Regions from separate parts of the Megasphaera sp. DISK 18 genome, predicted to be linked through region 1. Evidence: riboswitches for the same ligand, from Rfam matches in the RefSeq annotation. Region 1 holds a riboswitch; each other region holds the start of a gene.
What was found. A riboswitch is a leader RNA that binds a small molecule or an ion and turns the genes downstream of it on or off. The one in region 1 is predicted to bind ZMP and ZTP.

Region 1 (4,519 bases):
CGTTGACCGACGCGCCGCCGCCTTTGACGCGTTCGCGCCACCATACGCCTTCGCTGACGACCTGGCCCGGGACGGTACGGTCACTGATACGGACCGTAAAGTCGGCCTGCCCTCTTTTATTGCTGAGGGTCACGAACTCACCGTCAGCGAGGCCGTAGCGGTCGGCATCCTCAGGGTGGACGAAGAGGTCCATCGTATGGCTGGCCGTCAATTCATCCCGTTCATTAAAGGATGAATCGAGGATGCGCATATCGGCGCCGTTGACGAAGGCCAGTTTTCCCTCATCGGGATCAAGGGGCATATAATCGGGCAATGCCGGTGTCAAGGCATCGTTGCGAATTTCGATCTTTCCCGACGGCGTCGCAAAAGTCGTCTGATAGTCTTCCGGCATGGGAAGGGGTGTCGGCCGGCCTGAGCGCAGGCAGTCCTGATCGACGGGAAGGGGCCATTTTACCGTCGAGGTGATGAGTTTATCGACGAGGTCCCGTTCGGACTGGTCGTAAAAGGGATCGGTAATGCCGAGAGACTTGGCCAGATCACAGGCAAGACGCCAGTTGGACCGGCTTTCGCCGAGAGGTTCGATGACGGCATAGCCGCACTGGATCGTATAGTTACCGTAAGAATAGTAGGCGTCATCGTGCTCTAGAGACGTCGTCGCCGGCAAGATAATGTCGGCGTAGCGGGCCGTATCAGTCATGAAGCGTTCGTGGACGACGGTGAACAAATCGTCCCGCGAAAGGCCCTTTAGGACGGCATTCTGATCCGGTGCCGTACAGGCCGGGTTCGACGAATAGACGAAGAGGCTCTGGATGCTGTCGTCTTCCGTAAGGGCCTGACCGATACGGCACATGTTGACCAGACGTTTTCCGGGTTTCTTCCAGTCGGGACGCGTAACGATGCTCTTATCATAGGCCGAAGACGCGCCGGCTGAGGTCAAGATTCCCCCGCCTCGTTTTCCCCAAGCGCCGACGACGGCCGGAAGGCAGGTGATGAGCCGCGTCGTCATCGCCCCGTTGCGGTAGCGGGACTGGCCGCTTCCCAGACGAATGAAGGGCGCCCGCGCCTTGCCGTAGGCCTGAGCCAATTCTTCGACGACAGCCTTCGGGACGCCGGTAATGTTTTCCGTTTCTTCCGGCGTATAGCGAGGAATGACTTTTTCTTTCAGTTCCTCCCAACCGAGGACTTTTTCAGACAGAAAGGCTTCGTCGGTCAGCCCGTCTCTAACCAAGACGTGCATCATACCGAGAGCTAGGGCACCGTCCGTACCGGGGCGAATGGCGACGAAATGATCAGCCAAATCGGCCGTCTTGGTGCGGTACGTATCGATGCACCAAATGACGGCTCCCCTTTCCCGAGCAGCGTCGACGTCGTGTTTGAAGTGGATATTGGTGGCCATCATGTGAATGCTCCACAAGAAGATGGCGTCGCTGTTTTGCGCTTCCTGGGGCGCCGTCGGCAAGGTACCGCCCATGACGTCTTTGAACCCCTGCCCCTTGGCCGGTGCGCAAATCGTCCGGTCGAGTTCCGACGCACCTAGCCGATAAAACAAGCCATGCAGAGCATCGTGCTGGACGATGCCCATGGTGCCGGCGTAGGAGTAGGGCAAGATAGCTTCCGGTCCCTTTTCGGCGATAATTTGTTTCCACGAAGCTGCGATTTCATCTAGGGCCTGATCCCAAGAGATGGGCTCAAATTCTCCGCTCCCCTTCGCTCCCGTCCGCTTTAAAGGCGTCGTCAGTCGCCGCGGCGAATGGACCGTCCGTTCATAGTGAGCCATCTTGGGGCACATCGTCCCCCGCGTAAAGGGATGGCTTTCATCGCCCTTCACCGAAACGACGCGACCGTCTTCGACGTTTACTAAGAGACCGCAGGCGTCGGGACAGTCATAGGGGCAGACCGACCTATATTGTGTCATAGAATTCCCTCCTTATGTATCTATTATAATATATGTTCATTATATCGCCGCAGAGGAACCTTGGCAAAACAATCTGAAGAAAATACGATTCCCCTTCCTCATCATCAAGGGTAATGTTATATAAAACAAGGGCCCACGGTGACGACAGGAAGTCTCACCATGGGCCCGAAGTTTTCAAGCACACGATCTTACAATAGCTGCAAGGGTATTCGGTTTAATGATGGAAGAGGCGCAGGCCGGTCATAGCCATGGCAATTCCATATTTATCGCACGTTTCGATGACATTGTCGTCGCGGATCGAACCACCGGCCTGGGCGATGTAATCGACGCCGCTGCGATGAGCCCGTTCGATGTTGTCGCCAAAGGGGAAGAAAGCATCACTGCCAAGGGCTACGCCGTGGAGCTGGGCAATCCAAGCCTTCTTTTCTTCCCGCGTAAGGGGCTGCGGTTGTTCCGTAAAGAGATCCTGCCAGATACCGTCGGCCAAGACGTCTTCGTAATCGTCGGAGATGTAGACGTCGATGGCATTGTCCCGATTCGGACGACGGACGTCGTCGCGGAAGGGCAGGTTCAAGACTTTCGGGTTCTGACGGAGCCACCAGACGTCGGCCTTATTGCCGGCCAGACGGGTGCAGTGGACGCGGGACTGCTGACCAGCGCCGACACCGATGGTCATGCCGTCTTTTACGTAGCAGACGGAGTTGGACTGGGTGTATTTTAAGGTAATGAGGGCGATGATGAGATCGCGCTGAGCAGCCGCCGGGATGTCCTTGTTCTGCGTAGGGATGTTCTGCAGCATATCGGCCGTGATCTTGGCTTCATTTCGTTCCTGTTCAAAGGTGACGCCGTAGACTTCTTTCGATTCGACAGGCTGGGGCTTGTAATCGGCATTAATCTGAAGGACGCAGTAATTGCCCTTTTTCTTAGTCTTTAAAATAGCCAGGGCTTCGTCGCTGTAGCCGGGAGCAATGACGCCGTCCGATACTTCTCGCTTCAAGAGGGTTGCCGTTTCGACGTCGCAGACATCGGAGAGGGCAACGAAATCGCCGTAAGAACTCATGCGATCGGCACCGCGGGCGCAGGCATAGGCCGTGGCCAAGGGCGACAGTTTCAGATCATCGACCCAATATATCTTCTTCAGGGTATCACTCATCTCCGTGGCAACGGCGGCGCCGGCCGGGCTGACGTGCTTGAAGGAAGCCGCTGCCGGAAGGCCTGTCGCTTCTTTCAATTCCTTGACCAACTGATAGCTGTTAAAGGCGTCGAGCAAATTAATATAGCCGGGGCGGCCGCAAAGGACCGTAAAAGGAAGGGCGCTGCCATCCTTCATATATACCCGGGACGACGACTGGTTCGGGTTGCAGCCGTATTTTAATTTCAGTTCGTTCATCGTGATACCTCCTGATAGACCCAAAATAAAAAAATACCGACACTTCTGGAACGTTTCGCCCAGACGGTCGGCTCTTATGAATCATGCTCCCCGTGGTAACTCCACTTCCGTCAGTCACATGCTTCACCTTATTATACCGTCCGCCGATTCAGGCTGTCAAGAAAAAGGAGCTGCCGTCAGCAGCCCTTTTCAGGTGATACCCTCTATGATTCCTCTTCCGGCGGCTGCGGTGAAATGTCGCGCACAGTAATCTTGAGGATTTCCACAGCCATGCCCGTCGTATATTCCACTTCGTGCTGGATATCGCGACGGATGCGGCTCATGAGTTTCTTTATATTTTCTCCGTAGGCAATGGTCAGGGACAAGATAATAGCCAGACCGTTGCGCGTCGAGTTATAGTTGATAGCCACTTTCAGGCGATTGACCTTGGTCACGCCTTCATTTTGACTCAAAGCATGGCGGACCAGGCTTTCAAGGACGTCGTTGGAAAACGTCAGTTTCCCATAATAACTGAAGATGGGACGAACGACGGAACGCTCGAAGGGCGACAATTTCTTGCCGTTGTTGTCATAAAAGAAAGAACGGATCGAATCCAAAAGATAGCCGCGAAAATGGGGTTTCAGCTCCATCGTCGGCACGGGGATGATATGCGTTCCCTCTTTGATGCGGATACTTTGAGCCTTTTCGATTTCCTCCGAGCACGAGACGTCTTCAATGCGGATGAACCGCGACGGTTCCTGAAGCTCGAGGGCTTCGCAGATGCGGTGAATCATGTGCCGCGACGTTCCCAGGATGAGCAGTTTTTCAGGAGCTGCTTTGGCTAAGGCTGCCTTCATGGCAGCGGCGTCGTCCGGGTTATTGAATACGGCGCGGCGCACGGCCTTGAGGCGATTCGTTTCATCCTTGGCCGACCGGCCGGCAACGATGCGGTTGTGATCGATGAGGAGTCCGTCATCGATGATCGTCTGAATATCGTGATCGTAGGCGACGACCAGGGCATGGTGGCTTTTCCCCGTCCCGCTGGCGCCGATAAAACCGACAACTTCCATGTCTGTCACCTGCCTTTATTAGGTTGCGTGAGACAACAAAGCCTGTACCTTTTCAGCATCGACGGTAAAGATGCCGAGCTTTTCCGGGAAACGGCCGACGGTCCCGTGAAAATCGGAGCCGCCGCTGATATACCAATTGCGCTTTTTGGCTAATTCCAAAAATTC
Region 2 (4,519 bases), on a different contig from region 1:
GATTTCCTTCACGGTCGGGCCGAAGAGGCAGCCCATCAGCCTATCTACCGCAGTGCCTTTGACGTCGTGACCAGCCGAGCCGTGGCTCGTTTAAATATTCTGGCCGAATGGGCTCTGCCTTATGTCAAACAGGACGGTTATTTCATTTCTTTAAAGGGCGCCCAGTATGAGGACGAACTGAAAGAAGCTGAAAAGGCCTTGAAGATTTTAGGCGGTACGGTGGCCCGTGTGAAGGCCGTTCAGCTTCCGGGACTCGATGAGGTGCGGGCCGTCATCTATATTCAAAAGACTGGCGAAAGTCCTAAAAAATATCCGCGCAAGCCGAAAATGGCTGTAAAAAATCCTTTATAAAGGAGAGGTGCAATTATGTCTTTGAAAAAAATGATTTGTTTGGCTGCCGCTGCCTGTATGACCCTGGCAGCGCCGGTCTTTGCCGATGAACTGCAGAAACCGGATATCGAGGCTCATGCAGCCTATGTTATGGATGCCGATACGGGGGATGAACTCTATGCGAAAAATGCCGATGACCTGGCCTATCCCGGCAGTACGACGAAAATTATGACGGCCATCCTCGGTATTGAGCTCGGTAAGGGGCAGAATATGATGGATAAACCCCTTAATATTACGAATGATATCTATGACATCGAAAGTGATGCCTCCGTTCTCGGCATCAAACCGGGCGATCAGATTACCCTCAGTAATGGCATGACCGGCATGATGCTCGTATCGGGCTGTGATGCAGCCGTTGCCGTCGCCGAAACGGTGACGCCGACAGAATCTGATTTTGTTGCCAAGATGAATGAAAAAGCAGCTGCTTTAGGCGCTTCTCATACGCACTTTGCCAATCCTCACGGCCTTCCCGATACGAACCATTACTCGACGGCTCGCGACATGGCTGTTATCGCTGCCTATGGCATGAAGATTCCTGAATTTCAGGATATGGTCAGCCGAAGCGAATTCGACATGCCCTATATGGACGGCGGATTCAAGCACTGCACGTCGACCAACGAGTTTTTGACCAGCGGCTTTGCCGGCGCCAACGGCATCAAGACCGGTACGACCAATGCCGGTGGTCCTTGTCTTGTCGTTTCGGCAACGAGAGACGGTCGGACGGTCATCGCATCGATCATGAATTCGAGCGACCGCTATGGCGATGCCCAGAAACTGATGACCTACGCTTTTTCGGCTCTGAAAGATGCGGAACCTGCAGAAAATGTCTACATCGTGCGCCATGCACCGGCAGGCCAGACCTTATCGGATATTCAGGAAAAGCAGCAGCAGGCCGCTGAATTAGCTGCTCAGCAGGGGCAGGAACAATCGTCGAGTGCAGCAACGACACAAAAAGCTGCCGGCCAGTCCACGGAATCGAAGGATTACGTTCCTTTTTCTCCGGCCGCTTAAAATTTGATATTGACAAAATAAATCAATATTCGTATAATAACATCAGCAGATTCGTACAGGACTGACGGATTCAAGTGGAGCAACCACGTGAACTGTACGAAGCCATTTCATGCCGACCGTCTGGGCAAGTGTATGCTACTAACATATTCTTGGGCCCGGGGGTCGGTATATTTTTTTTCAGACCTCTTGGCTCCCTACCTGGAAGGAGATAATGGATCATGAAAAGAAATCGTTGGCTCATCGCTTTGTCGGCTATCGGCCTCCATATTTGTATCGGCAGTGTCTACGCTTGGAGCGTTTTGACCAAGCCGATCATGGAAGCTATGGGCTTTAGCCTGCAGGAAACGACGTGGACTTTTTCTTTAGCTATTTTATTCCTCGGATTATCGGCCGGTTTCTTGGGCAGTTTTGTTCAAAAAATCGGACCTCGCAAATCAGGGCTCTTGTCGATGACCTTCTTCGTCTTGGCTATGTTTGGTACGGCAGCTGCCCTCTACCTGCACAGCCTGCCCATGCTCTACTTGTTCTACGGCGTCATCGGCGGCATCGGCCTGGGGACGGGCTACATTACGCCGGTATCGACGTTGGTTAAGTGGTTCCCTGAAAACCGCGGCTTTGCAACGGGTTTGGCCATCATGGGCTTCGGTTTTGCCAGCCTGATTGCAGGTCCTGCCATGCAAATTCTGGTTCAGTCTTTTGGTCTGGTGGCTAATTTCATCATCCTCGGTATTGTATATATGGTCATCATGACAGCATCGTCCTTATATTTAGCGCCTCCCGAAGAAGATTCGGCAGCGGCTGCTGAAAAGAAATCGAACGTTGAATATGCCGATGCACAGCCTCAGTTTACCGTTCGCGACTCCATGAAAACGTGGCAGTTCTACGCCATTTGGTGGCTCTTCTTTACGAACATTACCTGCGGCATCGCCCTCTTGGCCGTTGCATCTCCCATGGCCCAGGATGTCGTCGGCATGTCGCCTATGGCAGCGGCTTCTATGGTCGGCCTCATCGGTCTCTTGAACGGTGCCGGCCGCATTGCTTGGGCTACCGTTTCCGACTATATCGGCCGTTCGTCGACGTATGTCTTATTCTTCGCCATTGAAATCCTGGCCTTCTGGCAGCTTGCCAATGTAACCAGCGCTTTCAGCTTCCAAATCCTCCTCCTGCTCATCATTACTTGCTATGGCGGCGGTTTTTCCTGCATGCCGGCTTACCTCAGCGACCTTTTTGGTACCAAGTATCTCAGTGCCATTCACGGCCGTATCCTGACGGCTTGGGGGGCTGCCGGCGTTGCCGGTCCGGTCTTGGTATCGATCATCAAAGAAACGACGAACAGCTACGCTACGACGCTGTACTTCTTCGTCGGAGCCTTCGTAGTGGCTTTGGTACTGATGGCATTCTTGAAATACCAGACCCGTCACGGAATTGAAACGACGGCCCAGCCCTCCCGGAGTACCGGTATGTAAGTGCTTTCTTAAACAGAAATGATTGACCTGACCGATTCATCATCGGTTTATGGAAGTTCATGGAAGGAAATTGTCCCTTATATGACAGTTTCCTTCTTTTTTTTTATTTCTATGTGAATAAAATCACTTGAATGAGCTGAGCACATAAATGAACGAATTTGATTGCTTTTTGATTATAATGGTTGTATTTGATTGAAAATGAATGAAAATAACGATATAATATGGCGAGAGGAGGCTGGAAAAGGAAGTGATGCGATGCTGACTGAAGAAAGACATGAAAAAATAATGCGACTCGTCAATACGAGCGGAGCCGTATCTGTTCAGGATTTAGTTAGTTTTTTGAACATCTCGGAATCGACAGTCCGAAGGGATTTACTGACCCTTGATCGGGAAGGCCGCCTGCGCCGTGTTCATGGCGGAGCGACGACGCTTCGAGACGATTCTTTATATGAAGCGGATATGGAGAATTTGCAGGATAAATATTCTATTCATATGAGTGAAAAGCGGCGTATTGCCCAGTATGCAGCCCGATTGATTCATAAAGAGGACTTTGTATATCTCGATGCCGGTTCGACGACGGAACAGCTCGTCGAGTTCCTGGCCGGTTCAGAAGCGACATTTGTTACGAACAGTATCCCCTTGGCACAGAAATTAGGCCGTATCGGCGGCAGGGTTTATATTGTTCCCGGCCGCGTGAAAGGCGATACAGAAGCCATCGTCGGCAGTGAAATGAGAGACATGATCGGCCGCTACCATTTTACCAAGGGCTTTTTTGGTGCTAATGGCATTGCCGTCCATTCCGGCTGTACGACGCCCGATGATGAAGAAGCAGTCTGTAAGAGGGCCGCTTTAGGGCAGTGTATGGATCGTTTTGTCCTAGCTGATTCCAGTAAGTTCGGCTTATCTTCACATATTACATTTGCAGAATTGTCAATGGTTACGCTGATTACGGCGCGGGACGATGACAGCCTCGATTACAAACCGTATCAGCAAATTACGGAGGTGCATATCCTGTGATTTATACAGTTACGTTCAACCCATCCTTAGATTATGTTGTCCATATGAAGAAATTTACAGCCGGTGATATCAATCGGGCAGAGCAAGAAATGATTTATCCCGGCGGCAAGGGCATCAATGTATCCCTCGTTCTCGGCAACCTCCACATCCCGTCTAAGATGCTGGGCTTTGTGGCCGGCTTTACGGGTAAGGAAATCGAACGCCTGGCGAAAGAAAACGGCGGGGATACGGATTTTATCCTCCTCGACGAAGGATGCTCGCGCATTAACCTCAAGGTCAGTGCCGATGACGAAACGGCTGTTAACGGTATGGGTCCGAACATTCCGGAAGATAAGCTCAATGCCCTTTTGGCGCAAATCGATGCCATTGCGGATGGTGATACATTGGTCTTGGCCGGTAGTATTCCCAGTGATATTCCGGACGATATCTATGAACAGATCTTGAAGCGCCTTCAAGGCCGGGATATCCGCGTCGTCGTCGATGCTACAGGCGACTTATTGAAAAATGTCATTAAATATAAACCGTTCCTCATTAAGCCCAATAATTTTGAATTAGGCGAACTGTTCAGCGTCGATCTCAAGACCGATGATGAAATCATCGTCTGCGCTAAACAGCTGCAGGCTATGGGTGCCCGC
Region 3 (4,519 bases), on a different contig from region 1:
CCGAGAAGTTGCCGTCAAAATCGGCTCTCGGCATGCCGAGGTACACCGTCTGATAGGCCGTCAAGGGATTGGCCGCGATTTCATCGACGGACTGGTTATAGTCAAAAGCGCCGGCCGAAGCCGTAAGGGCCGTCCACAGTAAACCGGCTGCGAGTATTTTCTTATACATCATCATAAACCCTCCTTACCAAAAGGGAGCCAAAAGCAGCGAGAACAAGGTGAAGATCAAGCGCTGCAGGGGAATCAAAATATACGTAAAAACAGGGGTCATCATCAAGGCGATGAGGATCAGGAAGCTGTAGCGTTCGATGCTGGCCAGCTTATACGACCATTCCGTCGGCAAAAAACACATCAGGACCCGTGAGCCGTCGAGGGGCGGCAAGGGCAGCATGTTGAAGATGGCGAAGTTGACGTTGTACAAGACGATGAGCTGCAGCACCATGGGCAGGGCCGTCGAGGTGAAGAGGTTCAGCTTGGCGAAAATCAGCTGGACGACGAGGGCGATAAAGCCTGTAATCAGGTTGGACACCGGGCCGGCCAGGGCCACGCAGATCTCCCCTTTCCGCCAGTTGCGGAAGTTTCCGGGGTTGATCATGACCGGTTTCGCCCAGCCAAAGCGGGCTACGAGGAGCATCATCAGTCCTACCGGATCGATGTGAGCTACGGGATTCAGTGTCAGGCGCCCCATCATCCGCGGCGTATCGTCCCCCATCCAGTCTGCGACTTGGGCGTGGGCATATTCGTGAATGACCAGGGCAATGAGCAGGCCGGGGATACCGGCGATAATCGCGAGTATATTAAAATCAAACATTGTATTCTCCTTTCGTATACTTTATATTATACGGTATCTTGCCCTATATAACAAGAGAGGCTGCCGCACACGGGTACGACAGTCTCTCTCAGGTTATGCTGTTTTTATTATCGCTGACGATATTCGTATTCTACATTCTGTTCGACCATGACGGCCTTTTCTTCAATTTCGCGAATCTGGGCAATCATACGGGCTACGAAGGCTTCGTCTTTGATGGACCGCAGATTGATGCGGACGCTGTAGAAGGCAGACCTCATGGCGGCTCTGGCGTTCATGGCAGCAATGGCCCCGTCGGTGATGACCCAGGCGTTGCCGTAACGGACGGCTTGTTCTGCCAGTTGAAGGAGGGCAAAGATGTCCTTCCCCAGCTCAAAAGGCGACGTAGCCGCATCTTTAAAGGCCTGTTCGACGATGGCCGCCCGATGGGGCGTATCCTTTGGCAGGCGGACGGAACGGATGACGTTGTCGAAGGCCGCCGCGTCTTCGGCGATGCCGTCGAGATAGCGTTGGCGCAAGGCCTGTGCCTTGTCGCGGATGGACACCATGAGCTTTTCGATTTCTTCATACCCTTTTTTCCCGATGGTCAGGTTGGCCACCATTTCCACTAAGGCTGCTGCCGATGCAGCCGTCATGGCAGCGATGCCGCCGCCGCCGGGAATGGGCTCTTTAGAGGCCGTCACCGCTAAGAGTTGGTCGAGAGGCATCGATTGGAACTTCGTATAATCCATCTTAGAAGAGACCTGTAATGACGCCGTTTTCGTCGATGTCCATGCGGTTGGCCGCCGGGACCTTCGGCAGGCCCGGCATGGTCATGATGTTGCTCGTCTGGCAGACGATGAAGCCGGCACCGGTGCAGACGCGGACGTCTTTGACGGTGACCGTAAAGTGCTTGGGAGCCCCCAGGAGAGCCGGATTGTCCGACAGGGAATACTGGGTCTTGGCCACGCAGATCGGCATGTGGTCGAGGCCGAAGGCTTCCAGTTCCTGAATCTGTTTCTTGGCGTTGCCTTCAAAGACGACGCCGTCGCCGCCGTAAATCTTCTGAACGATGGCCGTCAGTTTGTCCGGAATGGAATCGTTGACGTCGTAGATCGGTTTGTACGGCGTCTTGGGCTGTTCCAGCATCTTGAGGACTTTTTCGCCCATTTCGACGCCGCCCTTGCCGCCTTCGGCCCAGCAGTTGTTGAGGGCTGCTTCGACGCCGTAGTCGGCGCAGAGCTGGCGCAGGGTTTCGATTTCAGCGTCGGTGTCGCTGATGAATTTATTGATGCCGACGACGACGGGAACGTCGAAGAGGCGCATGTTTTCGATGTGTTTGGCGAGGTTTTCAAAGCCCTTCTTCAAGGCTTCGACGTTTTCTTCCTGAAGGTTCTTCTTGTCGACGCCGCCGTGCATCTTGAGGGCCCGGACGGTAGCGACGATGACGACGGCATCAGGTTTGATCCCGGCGAAGCGGCACTTGATGTCCATAAACTTTTCAGCGCCGAGGTCGGCACCGAAACCGGCTTCCGTAACGGCGATGTCGCCCATCTTCATGGCCAGTTTCGTGGCGACGACGGAGTTGCAGCCGTGGGCGATATTGGCAAAGGGACCGCCGTGAACGAGGGCCGGCGTATGTTCGATGGTCTGGACCAGATTCGGTTTGATGGCATCTTTCATGAGGATAGCCATGGCGCCTTCGACGCCGAGCTGACGGGCCGTAACCAAATTGCCGTCCAGGTCATAGGCGACGGTGATGTCCCCCATCCGTTTCTTGAGGTCCATGAGGTCACGGGCTAAGCACAGAGCTGCCATGATTTCCGAAGCGACGGTGATCATGAAGTGGTCTTCCCGCGGGAAGCCGCAGACCTTGCCGCCCATGCCGACGACGAGGTTTCTAAGGGCCCGGTCGTTCATGTCCATGACCCGCTTCCAGATGATGCGGCGCACGTCGATGCGAAGGGCATTGCCCTGATGGACGTGGTTGTCGATGGCCGCTGCCAGAAGGTTGTTGGCCGCCGTAATGGCATGCATGTCACCGGTGAAATGGAGGTTGATGTCTTCCATGGGCAGGACCTGGGAATAACCGCCGCCGGCAGCGCCGCCTTTGATGCCAAAGACAGGGCCGAGGGACGGTTCGCGCAGGGCGACGACGGCCTTATGGCCCATGTAATTCAAAGCCTGTGCCAAACCGATGGTCGTTAAGGTCTTGCCTTCGCCGGCCGGCGTCGGCGTAATGGCCGTAACCAAGACGAGTTTGCCGTCTTTTTCTTTAGAAAGGCGCTTGATGGCGTCAAAGGAAATCTTGGCCTTATATTTGCCGTAGAGTTCCAAGTCGTCGTCGGTCAGTCCGACCTTTTTTGCAATGGTCGTAATCGGTTCTAATGTCGTCTGTTGTGCAATTTCGATATCGCTTAATACCTTTGCCATGGTAGTCACTCCTTGTCCGCTGCATAAAAAAAGGCCGCTCCGCTGGTAAGTTGCCCAGACGGTCGGCTTCAAGAAATCATGCTCCCCGTGGTAACTCCACTTCCGTCAGTCACATGATTGTGCATTTATTATACAAAAAAACAGCCCTCGTCGTCAAGGGCTGTTTTTACGTACGGTATGAATGGACGTTGGAACAAGACGCCGCCTGTCTTAATCCGGAAGGACGGTAATGTCCAAGCGGTCAAAACCGGCCAGGAAACCTTTTACGGTCTTGGCGATGGTTTCACATCCGCCGACGGTCTTGCTTTCGATGTTAAGGGGCATATTGGTGTCGTGGAGGGACATGCGCAAGAGAGCCCAGCCGCCGTCGAATACGAGGCGGACACCTTCATAAGACGGTTTGGCAATGGAAATCCCGGCTTGTTCGGCCCGTTCTTCAAAGGCTTTGAGGACGTCGGCACCATAGGCCTGCGCGTCGTCGCCCTTTATCTTGAGGCGGTATTCGACACCTTCAGCAGGCTGGCCGAGGGCTGCGATGAGGTCGCCCAAGGGCTTTCCGGCTTTCTTGGCCTTGGCGGCGGCCATGAGGAGTTTGACAGCCAAATAAGCGCCGTCGTCGAGGTAGTAGTTTTCACTTAAGGCGCCGTGGCCCGACGTTTCGATGGCCAAGGGCGATACGGTGCCGGCCTTGTTAAGGCGGATGCATTCGTCGATGACATTCTTATAGCCCCGCATGTAACGGTGATGGACGAGGTGCAGTTCGTCCTGAAGGAAGGTCGTCAATTCGTCGGACGTGACCGAGTCGGTAATGATGGTACTGCCCGGATAGTCCGGAGCTAAGATAGCGGCCATCATGGCGATGAGGGCGTTGCGGTTGATTTCTTCCCCACTGGGCAGGACGGCGCTCATGCGGTCGACGTCGGTATCGAAGATGAGGCCCAGGTCGGCCTTGTTGTCGAGGACGGCTTTTCGAATGGCCGCCATGGCTTCTTTATTTTCCGGATTGGGGATATGATTCGGGAAGTGGCCGTCCGGTTCGAGGAACTGACTTCCTGTCGTATCGGCGCCGAGGGGGGCCAATACTTTAGTGGCAAAGAAACCGCCGCTGCCGTTACCGGCGTCGACGACGATGTGCATCCCTTCCAAGGGACGGTCGAACATGCCCGCACGGAGACCGGCGCAGATCTTCTGGCGCAGGTGGAGGGCATAGCGGTCGATGAGGTCCAGCGAGGCGATGGCTGCCGTCGATACGGCCGTTGCCGATAAATTCGAAGCGATGGTCAGGACTTCTTTGATTTC

Region 2: linked by a shared signal. The riboswitch ahead of A0U42_RS04630 (OFA family MFS transporter) and the one ahead of A0U42_RS05470 (phosphoribosylaminoimidazolecarboxamide formyltransferase) in region 1 are both predicted to bind ZMP and ZTP.
Region 3: linked by a shared signal. The riboswitch ahead of A0U42_RS05100 (formate--tetrahydrofolate ligase) and the one ahead of A0U42_RS05470 (phosphoribosylaminoimidazolecarboxamide formyltransferase) in region 1 are both predicted to bind ZMP and ZTP.

The regions. Positions count from the first base shown of each region.
Region 1 is NZ_LUGJ01000023.1:10,995-15,513, forward strand. It holds gene A0U42_RS05465 (molybdopterin-dependent oxidoreductase) at 1-1,915, opposite strand, end outside; gene A0U42_RS05470 (phosphoribosylaminoimidazolecarboxamide formyltransferase) at 2,130-3,305, opposite strand; ZMP/ZTP riboswitch at 3,356-3,433, opposite strand; gene A0U42_RS05475 (Asp23/Gls24 family envelope stress response protein) at 3,509-4,354, opposite strand; gene A0U42_RS05480 (PHP domain-containing protein) at 4,373-4,519, opposite strand, start outside.
Region 2 is NZ_LUGJ01000019.1:24,744-29,262, forward strand. It holds gene rsmG (16S rRNA (guanine(527)-N(7))-methyltransferase RsmG) at 1-351, shown strand, start outside; gene A0U42_RS04625 (D-alanyl-D-alanine carboxypeptidase family protein) at 367-1,401, shown strand; ZMP/ZTP riboswitch at 1,449-1,534, shown strand; gene A0U42_RS04630 (OFA family MFS transporter) at 1,620-2,867, shown strand; gene A0U42_RS04635 (DeoR/GlpR family DNA-binding transcription regulator) at 3,123-3,884, shown strand; gene pfkB (1-phosphofructokinase) at 3,881-4,519, shown strand, end outside.
Region 3 is NZ_LUGJ01000021.1:67,315-71,833, reverse strand. It holds gene A0U42_RS05115 (hypothetical protein) at 1-175, opposite strand, end outside; gene A0U42_RS05110 (site-2 protease family protein) at 185-811, opposite strand; gene A0U42_RS05105 (cyclodeaminase/cyclohydrolase family protein) at 919-1,539, opposite strand; gene A0U42_RS05100 (formate--tetrahydrofolate ligase) at 1,541-3,220, opposite strand; ZMP/ZTP riboswitch at 3,266-3,343, opposite strand; gene A0U42_RS05095 (phosphoglucomutase) at 3,431-4,519, opposite strand, start outside.